3 regions of the Thermostichus sp. MS-CIW-30 genome follow, and region 3 is predicted to be linked to each of the others. Evidence: riboswitches for the same ligand, from Rfam matches in the RefSeq annotation. Region 3 holds a riboswitch; each other region holds the start of a gene.
The links. Region 3 has a riboswitch for cobalamin ahead of ACVWXW_RS06780 (sirohydrochlorin chelatase). Riboswitches for the same ligand answer to the same signal wherever they lie in the genome.
Positions count from the first base shown of each region.

Region 1: linked by a shared signal. The riboswitch ahead of ACVWXW_RS02800 (TonB-dependent receptor plug domain-containing protein) and the one ahead of ACVWXW_RS06780 (sirohydrochlorin chelatase) in region 3 are both predicted to bind cobalamin.
Region 2: linked by a shared signal. The riboswitch ahead of metE (5-methyltetrahydropteroyltriglutamate--homocysteine S-methyltransferase) and the one ahead of ACVWXW_RS06780 (sirohydrochlorin chelatase) in region 3 are both predicted to bind cobalamin.

Region 1 covers NZ_JBSRZW010000004.1:51,026-61,494, forward strand. Annotated here, with positions in the region: gene ligA (NAD-dependent DNA ligase LigA) at 1-57, opposite strand, end outside; gene ACVWXW_RS02770 (ArsA family ATPase) at 90-2,105, opposite strand; gene ACVWXW_RS02775 (RNA-guided endonuclease InsQ/TnpB family protein) at 2,106-3,305, opposite strand; gene ACVWXW_RS02780 (IS607 family transposase) at 3,193-3,786, opposite strand; gene ACVWXW_RS02785 (hypothetical protein) at 4,008-4,415, opposite strand; gene ACVWXW_RS02790 ((2Fe-2S) ferredoxin domain-containing protein) at 4,653-5,522, opposite strand; gene ACVWXW_RS02795 (DUF1636 domain-containing protein) at 5,534-5,941, opposite strand; gene ACVWXW_RS02800 (TonB-dependent receptor plug domain-containing protein) at 6,070-8,040, opposite strand; cobalamin riboswitch at 8,083-8,235, opposite strand; gene ACVWXW_RS02805 (hypothetical protein) at 8,580-9,104, opposite strand; gene rsmH (16S rRNA (cytosine(1402)-N(4))-methyltransferase RsmH) at 9,281-10,192, opposite strand; gene aroA (3-phosphoshikimate 1-carboxyvinyltransferase) at 10,429-10,469, shown strand, end outside.
Region 2 covers NZ_JBSRZW010000037.1:2,485-12,953, forward strand. Annotated here, with positions in the region: gene ACVWXW_RS13035 (NAD-dependent succinate-semialdehyde dehydrogenase) at 1-764, shown strand, start outside; gene ACVWXW_RS13040 (RNA-binding S4 domain-containing protein) at 764-1,015, shown strand; gene ACVWXW_RS13045 (hypothetical protein) at 1,021-1,533, opposite strand; gene ACVWXW_RS13050 (plastocyanin/azurin family copper-binding protein) at 1,543-1,929, opposite strand; gene ACVWXW_RS13055 (DUF4439 domain-containing protein) at 2,100-2,765, opposite strand; gene ACVWXW_RS13060 (WecB/TagA/CpsF family glycosyltransferase) at 3,044-3,763, shown strand; gene ACVWXW_RS13065 (cell division ATP-binding protein FtsE) at 3,959-4,645, shown strand; gene metE (5-methyltetrahydropteroyltriglutamate--homocysteine S-methyltransferase) at 4,823-7,087, opposite strand; cobalamin riboswitch at 7,554-7,758, opposite strand; partial or broken gene ACVWXW_RS13075 (ABC transporter ATP-binding protein) at 7,905-8,507, shown strand; gene ACVWXW_RS13080 (cell division protein FtsX) at 8,601-9,512, shown strand; gene ACVWXW_RS13085 (hypothetical protein) at 9,574-10,176, shown strand; gene ACVWXW_RS13090 (pyridoxal phosphate-dependent aminotransferase) at 10,234-10,469, shown strand, end outside.
Region 3 covers NZ_JBSRZW010000011.1:45,098-55,566, reverse strand. Annotated here, with positions in the region: gene ACVWXW_RS06810 (30S ribosomal protein S1) at 114-1,082, opposite strand; gene obgE (GTPase ObgE) at 1,278-2,315, shown strand; gene ACVWXW_RS06800 (hypothetical protein) at 2,376-2,750, shown strand; gene ACVWXW_RS06795 (L-threonylcarbamoyladenylate synthase) at 2,769-3,482, shown strand; gene ACVWXW_RS06790 (PAP/fibrillin family protein) at 3,537-4,148, shown strand; gene ACVWXW_RS06785 (hypothetical protein) at 4,157-5,050, opposite strand; gene ACVWXW_RS06780 (sirohydrochlorin chelatase) at 5,148-6,191, opposite strand; cobalamin riboswitch at 6,222-6,357, opposite strand; gene ACVWXW_RS06775 (heavy metal translocating P-type ATPase) at 6,485-8,800, opposite strand; gene ACVWXW_RS06770 (heavy-metal-associated domain-containing protein) at 8,913-9,107, opposite strand; gene ACVWXW_RS06765 (DUF5340 domain-containing protein) at 9,167-9,406, opposite strand; gene trpC (indole-3-glycerol phosphate synthase TrpC) at 9,470-10,390, opposite strand.

The sequences.
Region 1 (10,469 bases), on a different contig from region 3:
GGCCTTCTGCAGCAGGGTGCGCAGCTCGCGGGCGCGTTCTTCCAGATGGGGATCCATAACTCCTTGGGTGAGCAAGGTCTACCCCTAGGTTAGGGCTCCTGAGGAGCCAATAAGTAGGAGCCGATATTCTCCAAGCTGGGAGGATGTAGGAAGGGGATGGTCAAGATGGCCTGCTGGGAAAATGGCTGGGGGAGCTGGGCCAGAAGAGTCTGGTGACGACGGCGGAGGGCCTCTCCAAAGGGGGTAGAATCCTCTAACCACACCCGATTGAGAACGGCGTAGGGATGAGGGATCCCCAAAGCATCCAGTTCCGCCAAGAGACGCTCGGTTTCCGCCAGAACTGCTTGCTCGGGGTTAAAGACGGGGATAAAGGTAACAAACTGGGGATCCTGGAGCTGCTGCCGGAGCTGTCGCACCTGGGCCAAGAGCTCCCGCATCCGCTGCGCCCATTCCGACCTGCCCACCACATCCCGATATTTCAGCCACAGCTTCAGGGCCAAGCTCACCCAACCTTCCAGAGCCTGGGGCATCTGCAGAAACCGCAAGAGATGGCCTGTGGGAGCCGTGTCCAGCACCACCAGGTCAAACTGCCCGCTCGTCTCCTGTCGGAGAACACTCAACAGGGCCATCACCTCATCCAAGCCGGGTGGGGGCATCTGCAGCAGTTGCCGCCACGCCTGTGGGTCGTATTGGACTTCCACCCCTGCCGTCCCCTCCCCTGCCAAGATGGCCGCCACCTCCTCCAGATAATCCTGCCGGAATTGCTCCAGCACCGCCGCCGCATCGACCTCCTGCCCCAGCAGGTTGGGCAGCAGGGGGATGGGATCCTGACCCAGTTTCGTCTGAAACAGATCCCCCAGCGAGTGAGCCGGATCGATGGAGACCAGCAAGAGCTGCTTGTCGGGATGGCGCTTGGCCAAGTTCCAAGCCAGGGCCCCGGCCACCGTCGTCTTGCCCACACCCCCTTTGCCCCCCACCAACACCAGTCGGATCCCTTGGGCCAAAAAGTCCGGTAGGGACGGGATCCCCCTGAAGGAAGGGAAGAGGGTAGAGAAGGGAGACTCTCTCTCCGCTCTCTGCTCTGGGATCCCTTCCAACTCCAGCAGCACCTCTGGCAAGGGGCGAAGCTGCTGCACCAGCCCATCTAGGGCCGCCAACCCAACCGGCTCCTGCAGTTGATAAGGACAGACCCAGATAGAGTATCCGGGCAGCTCCTCCTGTAGGGCTTTGAGCACGCGCCGCTGTTCCTGTTGCCGCGCCGAGTAGAGAGGAGAGGGGAGAGCAGCGGGCAGCGAAGGTTGGCTGTTATTCTCTCTTGCAAGCAGCACCTGATTGACCAGAAGACCGCCGATGGGCACGCGGCGGTTTTGCAGTTGCTGACAAAAGCGGCGGGTTTCCGCCACGCTCAACTGCTCCGGGATCATCACCAGCCAAGCAGAGGTGCTCTCCGGAGTGGTCAAGCGGGCTTTGCCCCCCTCCAGTTCCCTCTGCAACTGGGCTAAAAATGCATCCGCCTCATCCGGTCGATAGGTGCCTGTCAGGGCTTGGGCGATCTCCCGATGCTTGGCCTGAAAGGTGGCAAACACAGCCAGAAGATTATCTAAAAAGTCGGGCAGCTCCAACAGCCGCAGGGTGTGCCCGGTGGGGGCCGTGTCCAAGATAACGGTATCCACCTCCTCCCCAGCCAGCAGCCGGTTGACCTCCAGAATCGCCATCAGCTCATCCACCCCCGGCCAGGCTAAATCCCAGATCGGCAGCAGATCCTCTCGGCCAAACCAACTGCCCCGCTCGGCAATGAGCTCCAGGGCCGGCCCATAGGTTTGCCGAAAAGACCGCAGCAAAATCTCCGCCTGCAAAGCCCGCACCTGTAAATTGGGGCGATCCGGCAAGGGTTGGGCCACATCCGTAACCGAGATTTGCAGCACGTCCCCCAACGAGTGGGCGGGATCTGTGGACATCAGGAGCAGACGGCGCTGGGGATCCACCTGGGCCAGTTGGCGAGCCAGCGCGCAGGTCAAGGTTGTTTTGCCCACTCCTCCCTTGCCGCTGAACAGCAAGAGGCGTTGGGAAGCCAAGAGCAGAGGATGGCAGGAATGCTGATACATTTACGCTGAACACTGCTGACCATTACTGCTCAACGGTGAAGCGATAGCATTCTGTCCATTTCCGAACAGAAAGGCGGTATCCCGCAAAGCTCTGAGCATAACACCCAGAGCGCCTTGCCAATCTCGTGGTAGCCTATGGCTGCACTTTGGGCATCTAAACACCTTTGCGCCACCCAACTTGGTGTGGATGTGCCCGCACTTAGTACAGGTTTTACTGGTGTACGCCTCCGATACTTCCACGACGACCACGTTTTTCTTTTGGGCTTGAAACTTCAGGAACTGCTTGAACCGATAGTGCGCCCAGGTGAGCATCGCCCTTGCCGTCTTGCTACCAAACTTCCTCCCTGCCTTGGCAACCATCTTGGCTGACTCGAAAGTGGGGAGGAATATCAATCGGTAGTTATCCGTCAGGAACGCCGCTACCTTGCGATGGCACTCGTCCACCAAGTTCCTGATTCTCTCCCGCAGACGAAACACCGCTTGCCGCATTCGCCTACGTTTGAGTCTCGGTGCTTTACTCAGCCTGGACTGTAGATCGTCTAGGTGGTAGCACAGCCGAACGATCCTGCCAAAGTCTCCCTTGGCGATATCTACAAAGCCCGCCCCATCAAACCCTGTAAAGAAACTTCTTACCCCAGGGTCAAGCGCAACCACCCCCTTTGCTAACGAACACTGCTCGTTCACGGGCTCAGGAAAGATGGCATACCATCTGTCTTTCACCCGCATTAGTTCAGTCCCACGTGCCCATTCTCTGGGCATCTCCTCGGATGCACGAAACGCCAAACCTCGGGTGAGTTTCGGATACCACGTTCCATTGCGAAAGTTGCCGGCGTTGAACTGCAGCGTATGTGACCTGTCCCGCACACTGCGAAACCTCGCGTCTTTGCTTCGGCGAAACGCCAGCCACGCCTCGACGACCGCGTTCTGTTTGATGTGGCAGGGGGCGTCCTTTACCCACTGGGGCAGGTCGGAGTGCAGGATGATGTCCCGCAGCTTTCTGGCCGTTCTTGGAACACCATGCCGGCGCTGATAGGCAGTCGCTTGGTTGTAGCAGTACCGGCACGCCGCTTGCCACCGCTTCCAAACTTTAGCCAGCGCTGGCTCCGGATAAATCCGTATCTTTCTCGATTGCAGCCCGGTATTTTCTGAGTCCGTAGAGCCGACTGCTGAAGCAGTGCAGGATGGTGAGGATGTCCTCAACCAGTTCCTGTTGGGGAGAAAGGTGATCGTCATCGAGAACCAAGATTTCGCAGCCGTATTGACGGCAGTACCACTCAACGAACTCAAATCCAAACCGGCAGAGTCGATCCCGGTGAGCGACCACAATTGTTCCGACATCTCCCGCACGAACTCGTTCCAATAAGGCAAGGAACTTTGGTCTTTTGAAGTCGAGACCGCCGCCAACCTCTCCGACCACTTCGGCTCCAGGATAGAGGTTAACCAGTCTTGCAATCTGTCTCTCCAAGTCTGGTTTCTGCCCTCGACTGCTGACTCGGGCGTACAAAACGACTCGTTTGACTTTTCTTGGCGTTTTGATGTAGCTGTCGAGGTCATACCTTCTCGCCCTGCCGGATGGTGTACGTATTGCCTTGATCCAGCCTTTCTGTTCCCATCGCCTCAAAGTGTGGAGACACACCCCAAAATAATCCGCCGCTTCTCTCGGTTTTACATACCTAGCCATACCAAGCAGCCATACTGAACACACTGTACATTATTTTCAGTATAGTCCAGCGTATCATTGACTAGAGTCATGCTCACTGTTAACGCGACTGAGTTGCAAAGGGATCCCCTCCCACATAGGTCGCCCCTATTTTGGCCTGGATCCCTCTTGGGGATGTTCCAGATCACTGCAAAAGTGCTCCGCACCGCTGACGGGATGGGAAGAGCTTGTACGGGAGCGGCTTACCGAAGTTTCCCCTCTCCCAGCCACACCCGGCGACGTCCTCTATCCCACACCAGCAGGGTGTGGATCCCAATCCAAAGTCCTGTCCACAGCCAGTTGTGCAACCAGATTTTGCCCAGGATGGACAGGGTCAAGCCCTCCGTTCCCCCCAAGACCAGGCCGGCTGCCAAAATCAGCCCTTCAAAAGCCAGAAACCCCAAGATGAGCATGGCCGGGATCCAGAGATAGTTCAGCAGCAGTTGCCTTGGCCGAAGCGGCTTGGACTGAGAAAACAGAGGTCGGTAACCGCCAGCAAGAGCAATCCCCACCGTGCCGATCCCCAGCACCAACCCCCAGGCAAACGAATCGGGAGTGCGGGGATAGTTGTGCCAGGTGTAGCCAAAGATTTGGTTGGCCAGCCAAATCATCAAAGCACTAATGATTGCCCTTTGGCGGGTTAAAGTTGTGCCTGCAACAATACCAACAGTTACAAAGGGAAGGGTACATGTATAAGCAATATTGCTGAGACAGCCGACGGTGGTAAACAAGCTGGGCCAGAACCAGCCTTGGGCCAAATCTTGAGCAGCTTGTATCCAAAGTGGGGCTGAGATCAAGCGGCAAGATCTGGGGATAGGTTGAGCACTCGATTGCAGGCCAATCATGCTTTAATCTCCTGGAAAAAGGTGGTCTTTCAGAGGACAGCTATTAAGCAAATGCTCAAAAACAATTTGTCGAGCTACTTGGGGAGTAACCCGCTTGTACCAGGTGCAATCTCCGGAGTAAAAAACCACCGGCCCCTGTTGGCAAACTTCCAAGCAGCCTGAGGTGATAACCTGTACGTCCAGGTTGGCTTCTCGAAGGGCGGATTCCAGAGCTTCTACAACCGGTTGGTAGTTGCGGGAAGGATAACAACGGCTGGAACGACAAACAGCAAGGTAGGGACGTTTAAGAGGGTTATCCTCATAGGGGATCCGCTCTTTCCCCTGCACATAGATGGCGCGGATGCGCTCGTAAAGAGAAAGCTTTTGGTAATCTGCTTTGCCTTCCGGCAGGTAGTCTTCCTCTGGCCCCAAAAAGGGGCTGGGCAGAAAAATCTGCAGCAAAGGCTCTTCTGCTCCATTCCAGAATTGGATCCCCCACATGCGGGGCTGACCTTGGGGATTGAGGCGCCGGTAGAGAGCAGCACGGCTAACCAATCTTTTGCGGCGCAGCTCGGGTGGGGTCTTGCGATGGGGGCCGCCTTGGTGCTCCTCCAGGCACAAATGCAGGTGCCAAGTTTCGGTGGCAACGGTTAGATAGCCATCGTAGAGCACGCACAAAGCTGGAGGTTTCTTGAAAGCCAGCTCCAGCACCCCGCCTTCCGCCACATGGCCCACCTGGATCTCGGCCCAGTGCTCTTGAAACAGCTCGTAGAGCAACGGCCCCAAGCAGTCGATGTGGGCAGGGATCCCTTCATAAAGGGTTGTCCAACCCGTCAGAGAAACTTCCTGCCAAGCTTGATGGAGGGGGGTTATCCAGGGGGTAAAAGTGGCCATGAGAAAGCTCCTCAGTGCAGTGGTGGAATACGAGCAATCACCCCTTTTTTGAGAGGGCGCTCGGCCCAGGGTAGGATCCCATCTGGCTTGGTGAGGTAGAGCTCTGCTGTCTGCAGAATCAGCTCCACATCTTTTGGATCCAGATCTCCAAAAACATAGGTCATCTTTTGAGGTGCTGCCAACGCAACAACGCAAGCATGGCTGCAGCCGCTCATACAGGCAACCGGCTTCAGGGTCAGTTGAGGATTGAGGGTTTGAGATTGCAGGGCAGACAGCAGCATTTCTCCCTTGCTAATCCCTTCTTTTTGGCCGTTAACCCACCGAGATCCGCAGGTGATGCAAACCCAGAGATAATGACCGCTGGGTTGCTGAGCAGCGCTGCCAGCTTGGATGGGCAACTGGGAAGTTGATCGAGACATGGTGCTCCTTGATATAGTCATAGGTTTCTGTCCAAGCAAAGGGTGTGAGAAGAGGCAAAGACGATCTCAATGTCTTGGCCAAGGATTCAGCAGTGAGTTAGACAGCTAAAAGTCAGCCTCAAGTCGCTCTAAAATTGGCCCCTTAAATTAAGCCGAACGGTGCGACCCACTCCTGGGTAGCCGGGGAAAACCTCATATTGCTCATCCAGCAGGTTATCGACTCCCACCTCGAGAGCGAGATTTTCTGCAACCGGGATCCCTCCCCGCAGAGCCAGGTTGGTGTAGCCGGGCAGAGATTGGGTATTGGCGTTGTTGGTAAAGAAAGTGCCAATGTGATGCAGGAAAACTGAGGCATACCGATCCTCTGCATCGCGGTAGCTCAGGCCCAGGTTGAAGCTGTCTGCTCCCACGAAGGCTAGCTGTTTGCCAACCGCTTTGGGATCCAGCGCCGAGCGGATGATGGGATCGTTCAGGGTGTAGTTGGCAAAAAGAGTCCAGTTTTCCCCCAATCGCAAATCCAGGGCTGCTTCTATGCCTGTGTATTCCACGAGCTCAATGTTTTCGTAGGTTCCCCTGCTCGGGCCGGTGCTGACAAAGGTGATGCCATCGCGGATGCGGTTATGGGCAAAGGTCAAGCGCAGCAGGCCAAAATCTCCCAGAGCCTGATCCAGGCCAATGTCAAAACTCTCTCCCCGCTCCGGGCGCAAATTGGGGTTGCCGTCGACTTCAAAAAAGCCCCGCAAACGAAAGAATAAGTTTGAGATCAAGGGGGTGCGAAAGCTGCCGGCATAATTGGCCCTCAGGGTGGTGCCTTCTGCCAAAACCCAGCGGATCCCTGCGGCAGGAGAGGTGGCCGAACCGTTGACCAGATTGCTCGAATCTTGGCGAACACCTAAGTTGAGATAAAAGTTGGGCTGTGGCCTGTAATCCAGGCGGGCAAAGAGGGCCCCTTGGTTCACGGTATTGTCATAGTTGACGTTGGTGGATCCCCTGGCAAAGGAGAAGGTGGTGTTGCGAGCTGAAATGGATCGGTAGTCTGCTCCTAGAGTAAGCTCCAGGTTTTCAGCAGCCTTCCAGGTGTATTGCAGTTGGGATCCCCACCCCGTTCGCGAGATCTCATCCCGGGATCCCTGGCTTTGTGGGGCGCTGAAGCGATAGTTGAGGTCGTCAAAAAATACCCTAGCTTGCAGGGATCCCCTCTCTTGATCCCACAGCCAACTGAGATCTAACAGCAGGTCGTTGGTGTTTTGCACTGCATCGGGGGAGGGAAACTCGGTGCTGCCGGGCACCTGAAACGCTTTATTGAGATAAAGGGCATTTCCGGTTAGGACCTGGCCTTCTGCCAGTTGCCAGGTGAGTTTGGCTTGTAGGTTGTGGTACTCCACCGCCGAGTTTTCCCGCCTGCCGGCTTTGCCCAAACGCCTAATTTCAAAAGGAAAGTCGTTGTTGCTCTGCAGACGGCGATAGCTGACCACCCAGCCCAGATCCTGCACCTGGCCGCGGTTCTGGATCCCTTGCTCGTTGAGGCCGTAGCTGCCGATAGCCGCTTCCAGCACGGTCTCGGATCCCGGCTTTGGCTCCAGGGTTACGATGTTCATGACCCCGCCAACCGCGTCCGATCCATACAAAGTGGAGCCCCCACCTGGAGAGATCTCAATACGCTCGACCACATCTGTAGTGATCTGAGACAGATCGAACCCGCCAAAAAAGCCCAGGTCGTTAATGGGGCGGCCATCCAAGAGCACCAACACCTGGGCCGTTCGTCCTCCCCGCATAAACTGGGAGCTAAGGGCTCCCAACTGGGTTCCTGCCGTGCCGTCGCTGAGGATCCCGGGCAGGTAGCGCAGGGCCTCCTGAACCGTTCTTGCCCCTTGCTCTCGAATTTGCTGGCGGGTAATGACGTAAACCGGGCGGGAAGAATCCCGCAGCAAACCAGGACGGCGAAAAGGTGTGGTGACGGGTTGATTTAAAATCTCGGCGCTAACACCGGTTTCCAACACCTCTTGAGCTGAAGGTGAAGAGGCCGCCGGCTGCGCCCACGCTGGGATCCCCAAAACAAGACCCCCCAGCGCCAGGCTGAGACCTAGAATGGGATTCATTTTCTTTCTTGAAGCTCCTGATTCCGTGCGACGCGGAAGAAAGACGAGCCAGAACCGCAGGCGGTCATCCTGACTGAGGGCATGGGTCTAGCCCAAGCCCATCACAGTTGCGGCACAGCGCCGGATTTGCACCGGACTTTCCCCTTTACATGCCCTGGCTGATCCCCAGGACAACCTGTCGGTACAGCTTTCTCTGCGATTGCTCCGAAAAAGCCGTGCTAGGCATCATACATCCCCTGCTCTGGAGTTCCTATCCTGCCAGGGGGGATGTCATCTCCAGGGGTGAACGGGATCCCAACGGCAATCCCAGGGCTTCGGATGGGCCACATCCCATTTAGGCCAGATTTCTTCACTGCTTTGTAAGCAGTTGAAGGATAGCCCGCTGCTACTCCAGATCGCGAGGCCCAGGGATCCCTTGACTTTTGAAGAATTTGAAGGATAGGGAGGATAGAGATACGCTGAGATCTTGCAAAATCCACAGCCTTTGGGAGAGTAAGAGGGGAGCAGTGGCTTGGCTGCTGTCCACGGGATTCATTGGACTAGTACCCAACCGGGTAGAAAAGAGGAGCTTTTTCGATTTCAGGCGGGGCTGTCGTCTGGTGGGCTGGATCCGGTTTAACTTGGCTGGGAGAGGCAATCGGCACCTCGATCATCCGATCCGGTACCAGCGGCACCATTTCGGAGCGGTCGGCAATTTCCCGCAGAGAATTGGCAATGGATTCTTGAGTCAGCAGAAACTGTCGTTCGTTGCGCTGCATCTGCTGCCACACCTGGTAACGCTGGCTCCACCGGCTTTGGGTATGCACAGTCCAACTGTAAAGGCTTAACACTGAAACCCCAGAGAGGATAGCCATCCCTGTGGAGATCTGCTTCCACCAAGCTAGGTGTTCTGCCCAAGCCGAATGTTGGCTGCGAGGATGGGCTGATTTCAACTTCAAATCCAAAGGCTGGGTGCGGCTGGCTTGAACTGTACCGGAGAGGGGTCGGCTCAGAGCAGAAGGCTGTCTGTGGCGACGAGGGCTTTTGGGACGATCAAGACCTGCGTTCAAAGGCTGGCTAACCATAGGGCTTAACCTCACACACACCAAGGGATCCGACGGTGCAGGACTGCCGGTTCCGCTTCACCCTAGTTCCCCGCATCCCCCAATAGCAACCCCCTTCTCCCGATTCCCGGCCTCAGCAGGACAGCTGTCCGCTTCACGGTAGCCGATCTCTTGAGAGCGGGAGAACCAACCTAAACCTACATCTGACTGCTGCGGGCAGCCACTCGCAGTTTGGCAGAGCGGGCCCGTGGATTGCGTTGCCGTTCCAGTTCGGAAGGGGACAAGGGCCTGGGGGTGAGCACCTGCCAACGGGGATCCCTGCGAAAGGCCCATTTCACCAGGCGATCTTCAAGGCTATGGAAGCTGATCACGGCCAACCTGCCGCCGGGTTTCAACCAAGTGGGAGCTTGGGCCAGCAAGGTTTCTAAAGCCTCCAGTTCTCGGTTCACGGCAATGCGCAACGCCTGAAAGACCCGAGTGGCCGGGTGAATGCGGCCTCGCCGAGCTGCCGGAGGTACCGCCTGCCAAACCACCTGGGCCAACTGGGTAGTTGTGGCGAGGGGACGAGCCTGCTCGATGTGATGGGCAATGCGGCGGGCAAATCGCTCTTCGCCGTAACGGGTGAAAATCTCGATCAACTCTTCGACCGGGCGATGATTAACCCAATCGGCGGCAGTCTCCTGAGCTGTACTGGGATCCATGCGCATATCCAGCGGCCCCTCTCCGCGAAAGCTAAATCCCCGCTCAGGGCAGTCCAGTTGCGGCGAACTCACCCCCAAGTCGGCCACGATGCCATCGAAGGGAATCCCCTGCCCCTGCTCATCCCGAAAGCCATGCTGCTGCAGATCGAAATCGGCAAAATTGAGGTGCCACAGTTGGATGCGACTACTGGGGATCCCTTCTGCTGCAAAACGCGCTTGCGCCGCCTGCAGAGCCGCCGGATCCCGATCCAACCCCACCACTCGGGCAGCTCCCCCCCGCAGCAGCGCCAAGCTGTGCCCACCCCCTCCCAACGTCACATCCAGAAAAGTGCCGCCCCCCTGGGGTTGCAGGTAGGCCATCACCTCCTCGGTCAAAACAGAGTCGTGTTGATACACCTTGCCAAGCACGGTCTGCGGGGGTTCTATTTCTGCTGCTACAAAGTTCAGTATCTGCAAAAAAAAAAGGCCGAGGCCAGGCCCCGACCGAGGAATCCATGTTGTTAAGGTGATCCTCTGGGAAAAGAGGGGTTGCCGTCAAAAGACAGGCTGTCTTGGGATCCCTGGTAAGATCTCTGGGGCATGAGTCCGGGCCTGAGTAAGATGAGACTGCTGCCGCTTTTGCCCAGTCTGCCATCAGAGTTGCTGTGTTGACTCACTCTTCTTCTACCGATATCCTCACTCTCTC
Region 2 (10,469 bases), on a different contig from region 3:
TGCGGGGGGCCGCCCTCACCGGCAGCGAAGCCGCCGGCTCCAGCCTGGCCCGTTTGGCCGGTCAATATCTGAAAAAAACGGTGTTGGAACTGGGAGGGAGCGATCCCTTCATCGTGCTGCCCAGCGCCGATCTGGAGGCAGCAGTTGCCACAGCGGTCACGGCCCGTCTGATCAACAACGGCCAATCCTGCATTGCCGCCAAACGATTTATCCTACACAGGGCTATCGCCGAACCTTTCACGGCTGCCATGACGGAGCGATTTCGCCAGCTCAAGGTGGGGGATCCCTTGGATCCGCAAACGGACGTGGGGCCTCTGGCTACCCCCAGCATCCTGCAAGAGGTGGACGGACAGGTGCAGGCTTTGGTGCAAGCAGGAGCCAAAGTCCATATCGGTGGCTCCCCCTGGGGAGGGAATTTTTACCCGCCCACAATCCTGAGCGACATCCCCCCGGATCATCCGGTGGCCCACCAGGAGGTGTTCGGGCCGGTGGCGCTGCTGTTCACCGTCCCGGATGTGTCGGCAGCCATTGAGCTGGCCAACAACACGCCCTTTGGCCTGGGTGCCAGCGCCTGGACAACCGATCCAGAGGAACAAGAGCGCCTGCTGGAGGAGCTGGAGGCGGGATCCGTATTCATCAATGGCATGGTCAAGTCCGACCCGCGCCTTCCCTTCGGCGGCATCAAACGCTCAGGGTATGGACGGGAACTGAGCCGGGAAGGGATCCTGGAATTTGTAAATGTCAAAACCTTTTGGGTGAAGTGATGGCGGAGACTCCTCAAAGGGATCCCCAGCCGGCGACGGATCCTGTAATCAAGCTGGATCAATTCCTCAAGCTGGCGGGGGTTGTTCCCACCGGCGGGCAGGCCAAGCAGCTCATCCAAGCGGGGCAAGTGCGGGTGAATGGTGAGGTGGAAACCCGGCGGGGACGCAAGCTGCGCCCTGGGGATGAAGTGGCCGTGGGAGGTGGAGTTTGGCGAGTGCGCCTGGATAAGACCCCAAAGTCAGATCAGTGAACGGGTCAGTGCAACCGGATCAAAAGAAGCATGGCCAAGGCCCCGATTCCCCCTGCCACCGCAAACTGCCATTCCAGCCCCCACAGCAGGCAGGCAACTCCGGCCAGGATCTGGATCCCACCGGTGATCCAGTAGGGGAGACGCGGCGGATCCACCAGGCCGTTGAGCCAGTGGCCCAGCCCCATTTGCCACAGCCAGAACACCCCCAAATACTGGCCCAAGGCTGCCAAAGGGGTACGTCCGACAAAGGGCAGCACCGAGAGGATCATGCCCTGGGCGATCACCAACGTCCACACCAAACCCACAAAGTAGAGGTGGGCCAGTCCGGCTGTTCGAAACTCCGGCAGCCTGGTCTGCCGCACCATGTAGCCCAAGCCAACCAGGGAAATCACCAACCACAGCCAGTTGATGTTGGCCTCTTGGTGAAACTGGGTGGCGGCGAACCCCATCCCCAGAAGAATGGCCCAAACCAGGTACACCCGCCGACAAATGTTCCAGAAGGGAAGAGGGGTTTGCATGGCCTCCACCTAATCGACGACGACAATACGGCCCACCATGCTGGGGTGGATCTCGCAGAAATAGTCCTGGATGCCGGCCACTTCGAAAGCCACTGCTTTGCTCTCGTTGCGCCTCAGCCGTCCCGTTCCTTGGAATTGCGCTCCCTCTATGGGAGTAGCCGTGTGGGGGGTGGAATCCAGGTTGGTGAAGGTCACCTTGCCCCCCCGCTTGAGGGTAACCTCCGAGGGCAGGTATTGAAACCCGCGAATGATCACCTCTGCTTCCGCCGTTGCCTCGACAGGATCTCGCCCCGCAACAGAGCTGGCTTGTCGCCACCGATCCACAGCCAAGATAGCCCCCGCATTGAGCAGGGATCCCAGCCCACTGAGCAACAGCAACCGCCGCGTCATCGGCATAGGACTTTCTCCACACAGGTTTAGGAAGAGAACAAAGGCTGAGGCGCTCAGAAGAAGGCGATTGCGACAGCAGTGCAGAGCACTTGGATCTCCAAGCCCCAAGTCCTACAGAGGACGTTGGAAGGCTTTGCAGATCATCGCCTCATCGCCGGCAGGGGTTACCAACAGCTCTACACCTTCAGGATCCAGCGCTCCCGAGTCTCGGCGCTGACAAAGGGGGCAGGCACCACCAGAATGCTGGGATCAAGGCTGTGGAACACGGCCCGGATTGCAGTGGCATGGGCAACTTCGTTGGGGCCAATGGTGCTGGCGGCAGCCACCAGGTCTTTGTTGGAAAGCTGGGTAAACGCGTCGTTGTAAGCCAAGGCTGCATCAAACTCCAGAGCCAGGGCCAGCTTGGCAATGTTGGCATCGGAGTCGAGATTGCCTTCTTTGTTGTCGATGTAGGTGGAAAGGTCGTAGCTATCCCGGGCCCGAGAGGGGATCCCTCCCAGTTGCCGCACGGCGCCCGCCAGCAGATCCCGATGCTGCTCGTGATCCTTCAGGTTCTTGGTGGCCACTTCCAACACGATCTTGCCCACCTCGGTGTTGCTCAACTTGCCGGCAGCGGTTTTGTAGGCCCAGATTGCCTGCTGTTCCAAGTCAATGGCCGCGTTGAGGATGGCGATGTCGGCAGTGTTGGACTGGGCGGCACCGGGCAGGGTGCGCAATCCAATTGCTCCACCTACGCCCGCCAGCAAACCAGCCAACAACAAGCTGCGGCGGGAGGTTGCAGGGCTGGGATCCCATTCGGCAGCCAAGTGAGGCAGAGCGAAGGGAGTCTTTGCAGTCTTCATCTCAAGTCTCCTGTCTCGAAAGATGGCAACCAACCTTCAGGGACTTGCTCTTGGTCGGGCAATTCCCTCTCGGCCTGGTCTGATGGAGATACGCCGTGGATGCCGCCGCGGATGCCTGAGGGAAGAGATTTTCGTGGTCAAATAGCCATGAAATGCCTCCTCGAACTCCCCTCTCCCTCTGGGAGAAGGTCCGGGCTATCTTAAAAGCGTGTCCAACGGCTCCAGTGGGGGCCAGCATTCGGTCGGTAGTGTCGTTATCCATCCATGCGATTCTGGGCGTGAACCTGCACCTTGCTCTGCCGGAGGCCAGCCTACAGAGCTACGCCACCTGGATTGAGGCGCGTATTCGGGAGGGGCAGGGCGCTCAAGTGGTCACCTGCAACCCGGAAATGATCATGCAGGCGCAGCGGGATCCCGCCTTTGCCCAGGTGCTGCAAGCGGCGGAGCTGGTGATCCCCGATGGCATTGGGGTGGTGTGGGCCCTGCGGCGGCAGGGGATCCGCGTCCAGCGGGTGCCGGGGATCGAGCTGGCAGAAACCCTGATCCCGTTGGCGGCAGAACGGGGGTGGCGCTTGGCCCTGGTGGGGGGAAGGCCGGAAGTCAACCGGGCAGCAATTCGATATTGGCAAGCCCAGTGTCCTGCTTTGGCCCTCTGGGGCTACCACGGCTACTTCTCTAGCGAGGAAGAAAAAGAGCTTCTGCAAGCTCTCCAGGAATTTCGACCGCAACTGGTGTGGGTGGGGCTGGGATCCCCGCGGCAGGAGCTGTGGATCCAAAAGTGGCGTCCCCTTTTGCCCCAAGCCATCTGGATGGGGGTGGGGGGCAGCTTGGACATTTGGGCCGGCCAAAAACGGCGAGCGCCCCGTTGGTGGCGTGACCATCACCTGGAATGGTTGTATCGTCTCTATCAGGAACCCTGGCGCTGGCGACGCATGTTAGCTCTGCCCAGCTTTGTCTGGCGAGTGCTGTGGGATCCCTCTTCTCGTTTGCGCCCCTAGTCTGCTGGCGCTCCCTCGTTCTTCTCTCTGTAGGCGCTTGCCATGATGATCGGTCAGCACATCGGCTATCCTCCTCGCTTACACCGTTGGGCGGGTACGGCTCCGACCCCTCATCCCCCTGCCCCAGCCCATCCAGAGGCCACCCTGGGCTTTTACAGCAGCACCCAATCCGGATCCCTGGAAACCCCGGCCAGCATGGTGTCCTTGCGGGGCGTGAGCAAAGTCTTTCCCAACGGCAACTTAATTTTTCAGGATGTGAACTTGGAGGTGCGCCGCGGCGAGTTTGTGTTCGTAACTGGGGTCTCCGGGGCGGGCAAGTCCACCCTGCTGCGGCTACTCTACGGGGCGGAACAGGCCACCGAGGGCACGGTCATCGTCGATCAAGTCTGTCTCTTTTCTTCTGAAGGGCGGCGGCGACCCTACCGCATCCCACCGCGTCCGCTGGCCATGTTGCGGCGGCGCTTGGGGGTGGTTTTCCAAGATTATCGCCTTCTGGCCAACCGCACCCTGGCAGAAAATGTGGCCTTCGTGCTGCGCGCCCAAGGGCTGTCCCCCGCAGAAATCCGCCGTCGCATCGGGCCGACCCTAAAGATGGTGGGGCTGACCGAAAAGCGAGATCACTTTCCCCATGAGCTTTCGGGGGGGGAACAGCAGCGCCTTAGCCTGGCCCGTGCCATTGTCAACATGCCGGTGCTGCTGCTGGCGGACGAGCCAACAGGAAACCTAGATCCGGAAAACTCCCTCTTGGTTCTCCAGATTTTGGAGCGGCTCAATTCCTTTGGGGTGACCGTCATCATGACCAGCCATGACCCCTATCTGGTGGAGCGGGCCGGCCACCGGGTGGTGCGCATGGAGGGAGGGCGCCTGTATGATCTGCGCTGAGGGTCTGCTGGGATCCCTACTTTGCTCTTCACAAGCTTTTTGAGATCCCGGAGAGCAGCTTTGCCGGTTGCATCAGCAGACCGTAGGCCCTAAGCCAGCCGCATCAGCACAACAGCGGCACCGCCCGCGGCGACTTGTCAAGCCAGCCCGACCAGTTACATCAGCGGGTCGTGGGCCTTACTCGCGCAGACCCTCAGGTTGGGTTTCCAGAAGCTCCTCCCCTAGCTGATGAGCGGCAGCCACCATATTTTTCAGTGCGGGGATCACCTCCTCCCAGCGGCGGGTCTTGAGGCCACAATCGGGATTAACCCAAGTTTGCTCCACAGGCAAGTGGGCCAGTCCTGTGCGCAGCTGCTGCAGGATTTGCTCAACGCTCGGCACCGCAGGGCTGTGGACATCGTAAACGCCGTTGCCCACCTGGTGACGATACCCAGCCTGGGCAATTTGCAGCAGGGTTTTGTTGTTGCTGCGGCTGTTTTCAATGGAAAGCACGTCGGCATCCAGCCGCTCAATGTGCTCGATGATGTCCCCAAACTCTGAGTAGCACATGTGGGTGTGAATCTGGGTTTCCGGCTTGGCCCCGCCGGTAGCTAGGCGAAAGGCATCCACTGCCCAGCTGAGGTATTCTGGCCAGCGTTCTTTTTTCAGAGGTAGCCCCTCCCGCAGTGCCGGCTCATCCACTTGCACCATCACCGCTCCAGCCGCTTCCAGATCTGCCACTTCGGCTCTCAAGGCCAGGGCAATCTGCAAAGCCTGCTCCCGCCGGGGAATATCAACACGGGGAAAGGACCAGTTGAGCATAGTCACTGGCCCCGTGAGCATGCCTTTCACCGGCTTTTGGGTGTGGGACTGGGCTACTTGGAATTCCCGCACTGTCATGGGTTGGGGGCGAACCACGTCGCCGTAGAGAATGGGAGGGCGCACGCAGCGGCTGCCGTAACTCTGCACCCAGCCGTGTTCAGTGAAGGCAAAGCCTTCCAGCTTCTGGGCAAAGTACTCCACCATGTCGGTGCGCTCAAATTCCCCATGCACCAACACATCCAGGCCAATCTCTTCTTGAATGCGGATGCACTTGGCAATCTCAGCGTCAATGGCTGCTTCGTACTCCGCCTGCGAAACCTCCCCTCTTTTGTACTTAGCTCGCCACTGCCGCACCTCTGGAGTTTGGGGGAAGGAGCCAATGGTGGTGGTGGGCAAAGGTGGTAGCTGAACCTGCCGACTTAGGCGCTGCTCGTAGGGCAGGAATCGCTCGAAGTCCTGGAGCTTGAGGTTGGCCAAAGCCTGGCGCACTTGGGGGTTGGGGGGGCTAAACTGCGCAAAGCTCTGCCATTGCTGCTGGATTTCCGCCTGCTGGGCAGCAGTGTCTTCGCCGTTGAGGGCTCGCGCCAGGAGAGCTACTTCGGCCAGCTTCTGTTCGGCAAAGCTGAGGACATTTCTGAGGGGTTCTGGCAACTGGGCTTCCAGAGCAGCGTCGTGGGGCACAAATTGCAACGAAGCGGAAGGCTGCACCCGTAGGTTGGGAGCTACCCCCTGCAGCTCCCGCAGGCTGGCCAAGACGGTCTCAGGCTGAACCTTCCAGACATTCCGAGCGTCCACTACGCCAGCACCTAGGATCTGGTCAGCCGGAAAGCCATAGGTTCTTACCAGATCCAGGGTGTGGCCACGGGTAAAGTCAAGGCTAATGCCGGCCACCGGCAGTTGCACCACCCAGGGGTAAGTCTCCCCCAGGTCATCGAAGTAGGTGACCAAGTGGACAGGGATCCCGGCGGTTGCCAACTGGCGGTAGCTCATTTCCACAGCTTCCCGCAGGCCACTTCCCTGGCTGGTAACCAAAATGGGATCGTGAATCTGGACTTCTGGGATCCCCAGCTGTTTTAACTCCTGGAGGAGATCCCGGTACAGAGGAAGGAGCTTTTCCAAGTCCGCCCGCAGATCCCCAGATCGCTGGCTAAGGCAGAGCAAAGTCACTGGACTGAGGACAACGGGGCTGGTGCGCTCCCCTAGGATCCCTTGGGCCCGCCGAACTCTTTCCAAAAAATCCCCAAAGTTAGGACTGGGATCGGCTTCCGGCTCAATTTCGGGTACCAAGTAGTGGTAGTTGGTGTCAAACCACTTGGTCATTTCCAAAGCCGGCAGGCCCTCCCGCCCCCGCGCCATGGCAAAGTAGCGGTCTAAACCCGACAGACCTCGGAACCGAGAGGGGATCAGCCCCAGCCAGGTGGCCCAGTCCAGTACATGGTCGTAGAGAGTCTGATCCCCTACCGCAATGTGATCAATCCCAGCTTGTAGCTGAGTCTGCCAGGCTTGAGTCTCCAAATCCCAAAAGGTAGCCAGCAGAGCCTCTGACCCTAGGGCACCACTCCAAAAGCCTTCCAAAGCTTTTTTGAGCTCGCGGCGCTTGCCCATGCGGGCATACCCCAATGTCATGGTTTGTGCAGTCATGTTGTGTGCCATCCCAAATACTGAGTTTTCTAATTTTCCTGCGTTCAATTCGCCCTCAACTGGGATCCCGCCCGCCAAGGAAGAAACCGGCTGTTCCTCTCTTGCCTCTGGAACCCCAACAAAACACTGCCTTTTGCGCAAAAAAGATACTCAACGCAGCCAGCGATCGCAGTGGCTACTTGCCAGCCACCAATTGAAGTCAGGAAGCCTGACATCTCACTCTTTCCTTCGCGTAGGCGGGCTGTAGATCTTGATAGATCTTGATAGATCTTGGTGCAACAGCACCCAAAATTTACTCTCTCCCGGCCAACTGGCTCAGAGTCTTGCTTGGGTTCTTGGACTTATTTCTACTGCTGAGGAGTACCGAAAGCTTGTGGGAGCAACGCCGGGAAAATGCTCAGGATAACGAAAGCAGAAACGAGCTAAAGCCAAGACAGTTACCATCTGTACCTCGCAGATGTTGTGAAGTTTAGAAAAACCATCGGCGGGCATTCTGACTGACACGGTTTTGGGGGACAAGATCTGGATCGGCAGCGAATGACTCTAGAGATTTGCTGCAGAACTTCTCCTAAACCGGATCACAGCTGCGGGACAGCGGCAGATTCTCACTGCTCTTTCCCCGTTTCCTCTGGCGGCTGATCCCCGTCAGAACCGATAGCTGAGCTACATCGTATCACGAAGTTCAGAGACGGGAGTAGAGTGCTTCAATCATCACCAAGCCAGCAGCCTTTGGAGCTACCAGACCTCACCTTTCACCCAGCGGTCTTGCAGGAAGTCATCGGAATCCTCTAAGCATCCTCCCCCCCTGCATTGCTCTCAAGTAGAACTTGGGGAAGTCGTAGGGCTGATGGCTCCCTCTGGTTTTGGCAAAACTACTCTGGCCAAGTTGCTGGCGGGCTACCTTACCCCCAGCCAAGGTCGGGTGAGTGTGACAGGGCAGCCTTTGCCTCGGCGAGGGTACTGTCCAGTGCAGCTTGTCTTTCAACATCCAGAGCAGGCCGTTAACCCCCACTGGCGCATAGCTCAGGTCTTGCGGGAAGGGCCTCCTCCCCAGCCAGAGGTTCTCCACACCTTAGGCATTTCCCCCAGTTGGCTCAACCGCTATCCCCATGAGCTAAGCGGGGGAGAATTGCAGCGGGTTGTCATCGCCCGGGTTCTCAACCCACAAACTCGCTATTTGATTGCAGATGAGATGACAGCCATGCTCGACGCCAATACCCAAGCCCTGATCTGGCAAGCTGTCTTGGCCTATGGGCGGGCACATCAGATGGGGCTTTTGGTCATCAGTCATGATCGCTTTCTCCTGGAACGGCTCTGCAGCCGCTACGTCATCATGACCAGCCATGACCCCTATCTGGTGGAGCGGGCCGGCCACCGGGTGGTGCGCATGGAGGGAGGGCGCCTGTATGATCTGCGCTGAGGGCTGCCGGGATCCCTATTTTGCTCTCCACAGGCTCTGTTGAGCTCCAGGGGGCAAGGGTCTGAGCCCATTGATTGTTGGATGGAGAACAGCATGCAATCTCTCTCCCGATTTCTCAATAAAATCCGCTATCTCCTACAGGAGACTTTTTTGGGGTTGCGGCGGGGGGGCTGGCTGAACTGGGCTGCGGTGAGCACCCTGCTGGTGTTGCTGTTCCTGGTGGGGATCGGCGTTGAGCTGTCCTGGGGTGTGGATGCAACGGTGCAGTCTCTGGGGGGACAACTGGAGATCTCCGTCTATCTGGAGCCGGAACGACAGGGGGTGGAGCTGCAACCCCAGGTTGCCCAACTGCCTCATGTGGCCGAGGTGAAGGTCATCACCAAAGACCAAGCTTGGCGCACCCTCTTGATCGAGATGGGGATCCAAGACGAGGCGGCCATGGAAACCCAGTTGGGGGAGAACCCCTTGGTGGATGCTCTGCGGGTTAAGGCGGATTCCACCGAAGCCTTGGGGGAAGTGGCGGAGCAGATTCGCCAACTGGAAGGGGTGGATGAGGTCTACTACGGCGACCGCATTGTGGAGCAACTGGCCCAGCTCCAGGACATGCTACGGCTGGGATCCCTGACCATTACCGGCGTGTTGGCCCTGACAGCGGTGGCGGTCATCACCACCACCATTCGCCTCATCGTCATGGCGCGGCGGCGGGAGATCGAGGTGATGCAATTGGTGGGGGCGACGGCAGCCTGGATTTACTTGCCCTTTATTTTGCAAGGGTGCCTGTTTGGGGTGATCAGCGCAGTGGGAGCTTGGGGATTGATCTTGGGATCCCAGCAGTTGCTGCAGGAGCTGCTGGAGCAGTTGATTGCCTTGCCCTTCCTCAAGGTGATGCAGGCAGATCGCAGCCAACTGGAGTTTTGGCTCTTGCCGTCGATGTTGTTGGGGATGGGGGTTTTTCTGGGCACCACCAGCAGCTTGATCGCGGTGCGCAAGTCGGCAGGGCGATGAGCTGGAGGCGATGCTGAGGAAAGCCCTGGATATTCCAATCTGAGGATCGCCATAGGATAAGATGATGGACTCTACTTCCCTGGCTTTCCAAGATCTGGCCGCCATGAACCCATTGCCTCCTCCCGCCCACCCCTACCAGTTCCGCGCTTTGGGCCTGATTAAGGGATCCCTGAAATCGATCCCCAAGACTTATGCGCAGGCAACCTTGGTTGCCTCTGACGGAGCAGAATATCCGGCTACCCCCGGACGCGCCGAGCTTCTCGGCCCCTTCGAGCACTGCATCAAGAGCGGCCATACCTACTGGTACTACGTGCAGCCGCAGCCGCGTTCAGGGGGGGCTTTGGGCTTGAGCATCATCCGCATCCTGGCCCTGCCGGAAGAGGAGCAAGACCCAGAGTGGGAAGAAGAACCGTTTTTGCCTGCCCCTGAGGACACAGAGGAAGGCTTTAACATCCGCGGCATTGTCGAGCCCCACGATGGCTTTGTTGAGGTGACCGTGCGGCGCAAGCCCCAGGGAACCAAGCAATTTGCTCCTCTGCAATTGCGCTTGGAAGGGTTCTTGCCCGGAGCTGTGGCGGGCGAGTTTTGGGATCTGTTGGCAGAGCGAGAGGGCAACAAACTGCTGTTGGTGGATGGTACCCGCCTGTTGACCGCAGTAGCCTAGCTGTCTAGATTGGCCCCGCTTGAGAACCTTAAAATAAACCAAAGAGCTTCCCAACCGATGGTGTCTGCTGCCGGCTTGTCCCAACGGGTCGCCCATCTATCCCCTTCCCCCACGCTATCCATTTCGGCTCTGGCTAAAGCCATGCAGGCAGAGGGGCTGGATGTGTGTAGCTTGAGCGCAGGCGAGCCGGATTTCGATACACCTGACCACATTCGGGCCGCGGCCATCCGTGCTCTGGAAGAGGGCAAAACCCGTTACGGCCCCACTGCCGGGCTCCCCGCTCTTCGCCAAGC
Region 3 (10,469 bases):
CTTCCGCACTCATGCTGATGCAAAGCGCTCCGCGCCGCTAAAGCGAGAGAGGGCCGGGCTTCTCGGCGGCCTAGCTAAGCCTTGTAGCAGGCAGAAATACGCAAAGTTTGTGATCATTCCACAGCCGTCGCCGCGTATTCCAGCTCCTCTTCCACCACTTCCGGTGGGGCCTCTGCCGCTTGTCCTTGCTTAGCGGCCAGCAGTTGCTCACGGTACTTGGCTGCCATTTCCTCAGCCTTCTCGTAAACCAGCTTGGGATCCCGAATCATGTCGCCGGGATTGGGCTCCAGTTGCTTGGTGGACAGCGAGATCCGCGCCCGCTCCGCATTTAGCTCGATGATCATCACCTTCACTTCGTCGTTGACGTTGAAGACGCTGTGGGGCGTGTCAACATGATCGTGGGAGATCTCGGAAATGTGCAGCAGGCCGGAGACGCCGCCAATATCGATGAAGGCACCATAGGGCTTGATGCCCCGCACCGTGCCAACCACCACCTCGCCCACTTCCAGATTGTTCATCTTCCGCTCCACCAAGGCGCGGCGATGGCTCAACACCAAGCGGTTGCGGTCTTCGTCCACCTCTAAAAACTTCAGGGGCAGCTCTTCGCCCACCAGCTCTTCTTTTGGCTTGCGGGTGCTGATGTGGGATCCGGGGATAAAGCCCCGCAGCCCCTCAATCCGCACCAGGGCTCCACCTCGGTTGGTAGCAAAAATGGTTGAGCGAACGGTGGCATCTTCTTTCTGGAGCTGCCGTACCCGTTCCCAGGCCCGCATGTACTCGATGCGGCGGATGGAGAGGGTCAGCTGTCCCTCTTCGTTTTCTTCGGTGAGGATAAAAAACTCGCGGGTTTCTCCCGGCTGCAGCATCTCGTGCGGGTCTTCCAGGCGGCTAATCGACATCTCCTGGAGCGGCAGAAAGGCAGCCGTTTTGGCCCCAATATCGATCAAAGCACCGCGTGGCTCCACCGAGAATACTGTACCCGCCACAATTTCGCCAGGGCTGAAGTGATAGTCGTACTTATCCAGAAGGGCGGCAAAGTCTTCAGTGGTAAAACCTACATCGGCAGCAGTGAATCGACTCATAGGGGTGCAGTAACAGATCAGTTGCGCGGGATAAAGGGTAGAAGGCCAATCGAGTTTGGCAGGATCCCACTTCCACTTTCCCACCTGGGGAGGATGTGGCTGGGAAATACCATCGTAGCTTAGAGGAGCGTCTTTTGTGGCAAGTTTTCCGGCATCTTGCCAAGCTGGAAGATAGAAGATTTGGGAGAAGAACGATTGCACTTTATCGACCAAGCCGAAATTGAAGTGCAAGGGGGAAATGGCGGGGATGGCATCATTGCCTTCCGCCGTGAGAAGTATGTGCCGGCTGGGGGGCCATCCGGCGGCAATGGCGGGCGGGGCGGCTCGGTGATCTTGGTGGCCGATCCCGGCCTGCAAACTCTGTTGGATTTTCGCTTTCAACCGGTGATCAAGGCGGAACACGGGGCCAAAGGGGGGCCCAACCATCGCAGCGGGGCCAGTGGTGCGGATCGGCTGGTGCGGGTGCCCTGCGGTACTGTGGTGTTCAATGCGGAGACGGGGGAATTGTTGGGCGATCTGGTGGGCAAGGGGGATCAATTGCTGGTAGCCCGTGGGGGCAAAGGCGGCTTAGGCAATGCCCATTTTTTGAGCAACCACAATCGTGCCCCCCGCCAATTTACCAAGGGCGAAGCGGGAGAACGGGTGCGCCTGCGCCTGGAGCTGAAGTTGATTGCCGAGGTGGGCATTGTCGGCCTGCCCAATGCGGGCAAGTCCACTCTGATTTCGGTGGTCTCCTCTGCCCGGCCCAAGATTGCTGACTACCCCTTCACCACGCTGCAGCCCAATTTGGGGGTGGTGCCCCATCCATCGGGAGATGGGGTGGTGTTTGCCGATATTCCGGGGCTGATCGAGGGGGCGCACTTGGGGGTGGGGCTGGGCCATGAGTTTTTGCGCCATGTGGAGCGTACCAGGGTACTGATTCATTTGGTGGATGGCACGGCGGCGGATCCCGTCAAGGATTACCAGGTTATTCAGCAGGAGCTGCGCGCCTACGGCCACGGGTTAATCGATAAGCCACAAATCCTGGTTTTGAACAAGATCGATGTTCTGGATCCCCAGCAGGTTGCCGAGCGCGCCCAGAGGCTGTCTGCTGCTGCCGGCACTTCGGTGGTGACCATTTCTGCGATTGCCAAGCAGGGGCTGGATCCCCTCTTGCAGCGGGTGTGGCAGTGCCTGGGTCGGGGATCCCAACAGCCTGCGCAGTTGGATCTTGTGGGAGCCATCCAGTCCTAAGGCAGAAGAATCTTAGAATGGGAAAGCCCCTGCCTTCCCAGAACCCAGAGACGAGTGGCCATGTATATCTCGGCGGAGGATCTGCCACCGGATTTGCGTCAGATTATGTTGGCCGTTGAACAGGCGGCTCAGGCGAGGGCGGGAGCGTGTGTGGAGCTGCTGATGCTCCTGCGGCTGCTGGAGGAGTTGCACCGCGCGATCCTGGAAGGTGCCTTTCGGGAGTCTTTGCCCAACACCCGTCAAGCTCTGTATCGGGTGCTTCAGGATTTGGAAGAAGCCGGCGACTGGCCCTATCTGCCCCGTCTGCACATCCAAGCCCTGATGCAACAACTGAAGGACTGGCCCGAATCTCAGGGATCCCCGCCCGCGTCGGTGCCACCGACCCCTCGCCCTCTTGTGGAAAACCCTTTGGGGGGGAGCTGCTCCGAGTCTTGACCTCTTCCCATCTGCCCGATGGCCGAGTACTTTAAGCTGCATCCGCAACAGCCCCAGGCCCGTTCCATCCGGCGGATTGCGGCGGCTTTGCGGGAGGGGGCGGTGATGCTTTACCCCACCGATACAGTCTATGCCATTGGCTGCGATGTGACCCACAAACAAGCAGTGGAGCGGGTACGCCGTATCAAGCAGCTCTCCAACGACAAGCCTCTTACCTTTTTGTGCCCTTCTCTCTCACGCATTGCCCACTATGCCCAGGTAACCGATTCGGCCTATCGGCTGATGCGGCGGCTGATCCCCGGCCCGTTTACGTTTCTGTTGCCGGCCACCAAGCTGGTGCCCAGGTTGGTGATGGATCCCAAGCGGAAAACCACCGGCATCCGGGTGCCCGACTCGGCCATTTGTCAGGCTTTGCTGGAAGAGTTGGGCAATCCAATTGTCTCCACCTCTGCCAAGCTGGGGGGGGATCCCGTCGGATCCCTGGACTTAAGTTCTGGGCAAGCCTGGGAGTGGGAGAGCGACCCCTGGGATGAGGGTGGGATCTTTGCGGCTGAAGAGATGCGGCAGTTGGAAAAACAGGTGGATCTGGTGCTGGATGACGATGCCCCCCGCCGGGCCAAGGTCTCTACGGTAATCGATTTGACCGGATCCGAGCCGCTGGTGGTGCGGGCCGGGCTAGGGTATGAGCAGGTGGCAGATCTAAATCTGAAACCCGTAGAAGAAGACGGTTGAGGGCAGCCGGATCTGGCGTTCTCTAAAATGGGGTTGATGCCTTGGAGTGTGCTCATGGCCCTGGCTCAGCAAAAATCGGCTCTGCTGCACCTGCTGGAGGCGACCGACCGGGGCCGGAAAGTCTCCCCTGAGCAGCAAGCCCAGATCCTGTCTCAAATTGCCGTCCTAGAAGCGCTCAACCCCACCCCCAAGCCAACATCGGCCCCTGAAGGGTTGGAGGGGAACTGGCTCACCCTCTTTACCACCAGCACAGCTCTGCTGCGGCTGGCACAGTTGCCTTTTTTGACCACCGGCGAGATCTACCAGTGTATTCGGGCCAAAGCTGGACGGGTCTTCAACGTGGCGGAGATCCAGGGATCCGGTTGGCTGGAGGCTTGGATGCCACGGGGAGTCTTGGCTGTATCAGCGCGCTTTTACCCCGAATCTGAGCGCCGGGTGAGGGTGATTTTCGAGCGATTGGTGCTCGGATCCCAAGCTTTGATGAGCTACGAGATCGAGAGTTTTCTCTATTTGCTCGAGCGGGCTCCGGAGCGGATCCCGGCTATTCAAATCGATATCCGCCGCCGCGAGCCAACGGGTTGGCTGGATATCACCTATTTGGATGAAGATTTGCGGATGGGCCGGGGCAGCGAGGGGAGTGTATTTGTCCTGAAACGGGTGAGTTGAGACTTCGGCTAGCCGGAGGGCTTAGAGGGTTCCGTTTCGGCTATTTTGTGAGATAGGTTTTGGGTTAGGGTGAAGCTTATTTCCTGTAGAACTTGCAAGGCGCGGTAGGACTCCCGCAAAGCTTGCAGCTCTTGCTGAGTTTGCTCCAGTTGCCGGGCTTTTTGCTCCTGTAAGAAGCGCAGCCTTTGATTTTCGGACGCCGTGCGACGCAGAACGTGCTTGAGTTTCTGCTTCTGCTGCTGAAGCCGAGTCCGCCTCACCTCCAACTGCTGCAGTTGGATTTCTTGGAGTTCCAGTTCTATTTTCAGAGTGGCGACCTGCATCTGGAGTTGGCGAAGTTTTTGGTTGAGCTCTGGCTCTGGTGTGGGTTTTGCCGACTCAGGGCTTGGGGAAGAAGGTGATGACAATTCTTGTAGGGGCTGCAACTGTTGGGCCTTGGCCTGCGAAGCTTGATCCTGGTGCTGCTCGCCCTGCAGTCTTACTTGAGTGTGTTCGCTTACTTCGGTTTCAGTTTCCGTCTGCTGCTCAGCTTGATCAAGAATTTGTCGATCGCGGATCTGGGTTTGAGGATCCTCGTCAACCGACTGCAAAGGGAGAGAATCCTCCTCGGGTTGCCGAGGGTTGCCGCCATAATCGGCAGGATCAAAGGGAGACAGGGTCGCCACCAGCGATTCTCGAAAGTCGCTCCAGGAAGCCGACTGCAGACCCATCTGAACCACCTGCCAAACCCCATAGGCAGACCCAATTCCAGCCAGGATCCCAGGGATCCCGGCCAAGGATAAGGAAACCTTGGGCAGGGTGGGCAGGATCTGATCCAGCAGCCCCACCACCAGGGCGAAAACAAAGATCCCGCTCCCCGCGGCAGCGGCACCTGAAACCCAAGAGGAGCGGGAGAGCATCATCGTTTTTTCGTCATCACAACCGCTAGAGCGGGAAAACCAGGTTCAAAAATGGCCTGTCTGCACTCAGTTTATCCCGCCAGCAGCCTCTGTTTCCCTCTTAGGGCACCTGCCAAGCCCGTTGGTGGTAGCCCTCTAATTGGGCCCAGGGATCCCCAGCCGCTGCGTGGGTGTGGCCGTGCTGAGGGTGATGGTGAGAATGAGGGTGGTGATGGGATCCGTGCCCGTGATGGTGGTGATGATGCTCGTGAGGATGGTGATGGGTATGCCCAGCTCTGACCTCTGCGCTCACGGCCAGGCGAAACTTGCACAGGTGGCAGTTCATCGGGGTTTGGCCCTGCAGGGCTTCCTGCTCCAGTTGCTGCAGGCTGTGCAGCACCGTATCCACAAGGCCCAATTCCGGCAGCATCAGCCAGTCGATTTCCGGCTGTCGTTGTCGTTGTTTCTCCACTGCCGCCTCGATTTTTTTCACCAACACCCCCGTAAACAGAAAGTAGGGCAGCACGATCACCCGGCGCGGCTGCCAGGACAAGGCCCGCTCCAATCCCACGGGCAGGCGGGGATGGGTAATGCCGATAAAGCAAGTTTCCACAGCGGCAAACCCAGATCCTTCCCAAAGCAACCGGGCCAGTTTACAGGCTTCGGCATTGGCCTCGGGATCGCTGGAGCCGCGACCCACAAACAGGAGCACGGTTTCTGCTTCTGGGATCCGCTGCGGTTGGGCAGCTATCAGAGCAGCCAATCGGTCTCGCAGCAGTTGCAGGATCTCGATGCGGATCCCCAGCGGCCCACCGTAACGAATGCGCAACTGGGGATAGAGGGCCTGCAGGCGATCCAATTCCATCGTCACATCGAACTTGTTGTGGCGGGCCCCAAACAGCAACAGCGGCAGGGCCACGATCTCCTGCCACCCTTGGGCCAAGCACTGCTCTACCCCCTGGGCAATGGTTGGCTGGGTCAGCTCCAGAAAACAAGGGATCACCGGTCGATGGGGAGTGAGGGATTGGTAGACTTGGGCCAACTCCAGAAAGGCTTGCCGCCCTTCAGGGTCGCGGGATCCGTGGCCGATAAGCAATAGGGGCAATGAAGGAGAAGCAAGCTGCCCAACCGAAAGGGGAGGGGAAACACTGAGGGTATTCAACACAAAAAACTCCGTTCCTTGTGAATCGCAAGGGGTACAGGACAACGGCAGGTGGGTGTTCTGGCTGAGGGAGGGATCCCATCACAGTTGCGTCACAGTGGCGGACTTGCACCGCGCTTTCCCCAGTCTGCCTGAGCCTTTTAGGTTAGCTTGCCGCTTGCCATTCACCAAGCTCCCGGGGGGGATGTTCTTGCCTGCCAGAAGATAGCCCTGAGGCATGAGCGGTACGGCAGACTCATGCTCAAAGGGCAGCAAAACTGTTGCCGCGCTAATCCCCCTTGCCCCTGGGAGAGGGCCTAACGCCGGCCCGCTGGTCTGGGGGGCTGAAAGTGTCGCAGGCGCAGGGCATTGGCGACCACCGAAACGGAACTCAGGGCCATGGCTGCCCCCGCCAGCATGGGGTTGAGCAGCCAGCCTGTAAAGGGATAGAGCGCCCCAGCGGCAATCGGGATCCCCAGCGTATTGTAGATAAAGGCGAAGAAGAGGTTCTGGCGGATGTTGTTGAGGGTGGCCCGGCTGAGTTGAATGGCAGTGGCGACTCCCCGCAGATCTCCCGACATGAGGGTAATATCGCTGGCGGCCATTGCCACATCCGTACCCGTAACGATGGCGATCCCCACATCCGCTTCTGCCAGAGCCGGAGCATCGTTAATGCCATCTCCCACCATCGCCACCCGCCGTCGCGGTTGTCTTAGGCTGCGTATGTAAGCGGCCTTCTGATCCGGACGGACTTGGGCAATTACCCGCTGAATGCCTGCCTGCCGGGCAACCGCTTGGGCCGTGGTGGGGTTATCCCCGGTTAGCAGGATCACCTCTAGACCCATCTGTTGCAGCTGTTGCACTGCCTCAGGAGAGGTGGGTTTGAGCGGATCGGCAATGGCCAGCAGCCCCACCAGGCTCTGGGATTGGGCTACGCCGATCACCGTTTTGCCCTGGCTTTCCCAATTCTGAACCCGCTCTGACCAAGAGGGATCCCAAGGGATCCCCATCTCCTGTAGCCAGCTCAGCCGACCGATGCGGATCCACTGGTCTTCCACCCAGGCTTCTGCCCCACTGCCTACCCTTGCCTGAAAGTGCCAGGCAGGAGGGATCACAATTTTTTCGGCTTCGGCTTTCTGCACCACCGCCTGGGCCAAAGGGTGTTCCGAGTGCCGCTCTACTGCCGCTGCCAGGCGCAACACCGTCAGGGGAGAGGAGCCATTAGCCCAAATATCGGTGACGGTAGGGCGACCTTCGGTCAGGGTGCCGGTTTTGTCCAAGACCACCGTGCGCAAGTGGTGGGCCAATTCCAGGCTGTCGGCACTTTTCACCAGGATCCCCAATTCTGCCCCTCGTCCCGTGGCCACCAGGATCGAGGTGGGGGTTGCCAACCCCAGCGCGCAAGGGCAGGCGATGATCAGCACCCCAATCGTGTTCACCAAGGCCAGCGTCAGGTTGTCCGCCAACACCCACCAGAGCACAAAAGTTAGAACTGCCACCCCGATCACTGCCGGCACAAACCAGGCAGTCACCCGATCCGCCACCTGTTGAATTGGGGCTTTGGATCCCTGAGCTTCCTGCACCAGGCGCACGATCTGGGCCAGAACTGTGTCTTTGCCCACCCGCCGCGCCTCCATCACAAAGCTGCCCGTCTGATTCAGCGTTGCCCCAATCACCTCATCCCCCGCCGACTTGAGTACAGGCAGGCTCTCGCCGGTCACCATCGACTCGTCGAGGGTGGAGGATCCCTCTAGGATTACCCCATCCACCGGCACCTTCTCGCCGGGGCGCACCCGGATCCGATCCCCCACCTGCACTTCCCGAATCGGAATATCCTGCTCCACCCCATGGCGAATTACCCTTGCCGTTTTCGGTTGCAGCCCGATCAGCTTGCGAATGGCCTCAGAGGTTTGCCTTTTGGCCCGTTGCTCCATCCACTTACCCACCAGAATCAGGGTGGTGACCACCGCCGACACTTCGTAATACACATCGGGATGCAGTCCCTGCCGATGGAAAGAGTCGGGGAAAACCGTTGGGAAAATGGAATAGAAGAAAGCCGCGCTCGTCCCTAAGGCCACCAGCGTGTTCATATCCGCCGAACGCCGTTGCCAAGCGGCCCAAGCGCCTCGATAAAAATGCTTGCCCACCCAAAACTGCACCGGAGCCGTCAGCAGCAACTGCAACCCAGGATTGTGCAGCCACATGGGAAAGCCCGGGATGTCCATCCCCAGCATCATCGGCAGGGATCCGATCACCAGCACCGTGCTGATGCCCACCCCTATCGCCACCTTGAGCTTCAGTTCCCGTTCTGCGGCCCGTTGGGCGATCCGCTCTGGATCCGACAGATCGTCCAGCTGCCAATCCTCCTGGATAAGGCGCGCCCGATACCCCGCCCGCTCCACCGCCCGAATCAACGCCTGCGGATCCACCAGCCTGGGATCCCCTTTGACGGTGGCCTGCTCGCTGGCAAAATTCACTGATCCGTGGGACACCCCCTGCACCTGAGCGAGGGCCTGTTCGATGCTGCGGGCGCAGGAGGCACAGCTCATCCCTTGCAGGGCCAACTGCCAAGTGCCCTCAGGAGAAGGCGCAGAGGCCGATAGTGCAGCCGATGACTTTTCAGGGGCAGGCATGGCAACACCTTGTTGATGAAACGACAGCTACTCTCCACCCTGGGCAGGGCGAAGGCAGCCATCTGTACAGGAATTCAAAACAGACGCCCGACCGTTCTCGACCCAGCCTTGACTAGGCCGGGGGATATCCCACCTGGGTGAGGGCCTGCCGCAAATCGCCCACAGGCCGCTCAGAAGTAATCCGCACCTGTTTGGTTTTGGGATCCCCTTCCACCTGCGCCTGGGGATCCAGTTGCCGCACCGCTTGCGCAATGGTGTCTATACAGGCCCCACAGGCCAGCTTGGGCACCGTCAAAACAACCTGCATCTTGGAAAACCCCCCCAATGCCACTGAAAGGATGCTAAACCTTACAGTGGGCTGGAAGGTCAAGAGGGAGGCTGAGGCTCGTCCATATTCCAGCGGTAGTCCACCTGATAGCCCCGCTGTCGCCACTCTTCCTCCAGTTGCACCTGTTGGGTGAGGGCTTTGCGCAGGGAGTTGATCAGCTCTTGCGTGCGGCCTCGGTTGCCAAAATCCTGTTCTTCCACTGCCGGAAAGGTTTGCCGCTCCAACACCCGCAGCAGAAATTCGTAGTGGATATGAGCCGGCACAGGAATACGTTTCATCGATCCAAGCAATCCTTAGAGATCAATTGTTCTCGCAGAGATCCATTGATAAATGGTTTTCATTCACTGAGATGACAACAGGTGGCGCACAGCTTGGCCGGGATCCGGCTGGGTCACCAGCGCTTCCCCCACCAGCACAGAGCGCACCCCCCAGGCCCGCAACTGCTGCAGATCGGCAGGGGTATGGATGCCGGACTCGCTGACCACAGGCAGATCGCCAAGGAGCTCCGAGTGGGCGGCCAACAGGTTGCGCGTTGTGTTTAAGTCCACCGCAAAGGTTCTCAGATCGCGATTGTTGATGCCAATGAGCACCTGCCCCCTGGAGTCTTGCAGTTGAGGCAAACGCAACACCCGCTGCAACTCTTGGGAAGTGTGCACCTCCAGCAGAGCCGCCATGCCCAATTGCCGAATCAGCTTGAGAAAGTAGCCCAAATCCGCATCCGAGAGAATGGCGGCAATCAAGAGCACCGCATCTGCCCCCAGGCTGCGGGCCCAGAGGATTTGGTAGGGGTAGAGGATGAACTCCTTGCAGAGGATGGGGATCCCTACTGCCTGACGGATCCGGCGCAGATACTCGCCGCTGCCCTGAAAGAACCGCTCATCTGTGAGCACCGAGAGGCAACTGGCCCCACCGGCTTCATAGCTCTGGGCAATGGCTACCGGGTCAAAGGGATCCCGGAGAACGCCGCGGCTGGGGGAGGCTTTTTTGACCTCGGCAATCAAGGAAACAGGGTGAGGCGACTGGGTAAGAGCCGCCACAAAATCCCGCACCGGCGGGGCTTGATCCAGTTGCCGTTGCAATTGCTTCAGGGGAAGCTGCTCCCGTTGGCGCTCCACCTCCTGTTCTTTGTGCCAGACGATCTCTTCCAAAATGTGGCGCGGCTTGGCTTCCGGCGCTGTTGTCTGGTACACCTGAGAGGCTACGACCACCGGCGGGGCAGGAGAACGCCGACGAATAGAAAGCGGCTCACCTTGCAGCTCCATACAAACCCTGAGCAGAACCCTACACCACACCCTAGACTACCTTAGTGCTCCGCCACCGGTTTGAATAGCTACCCCAGGC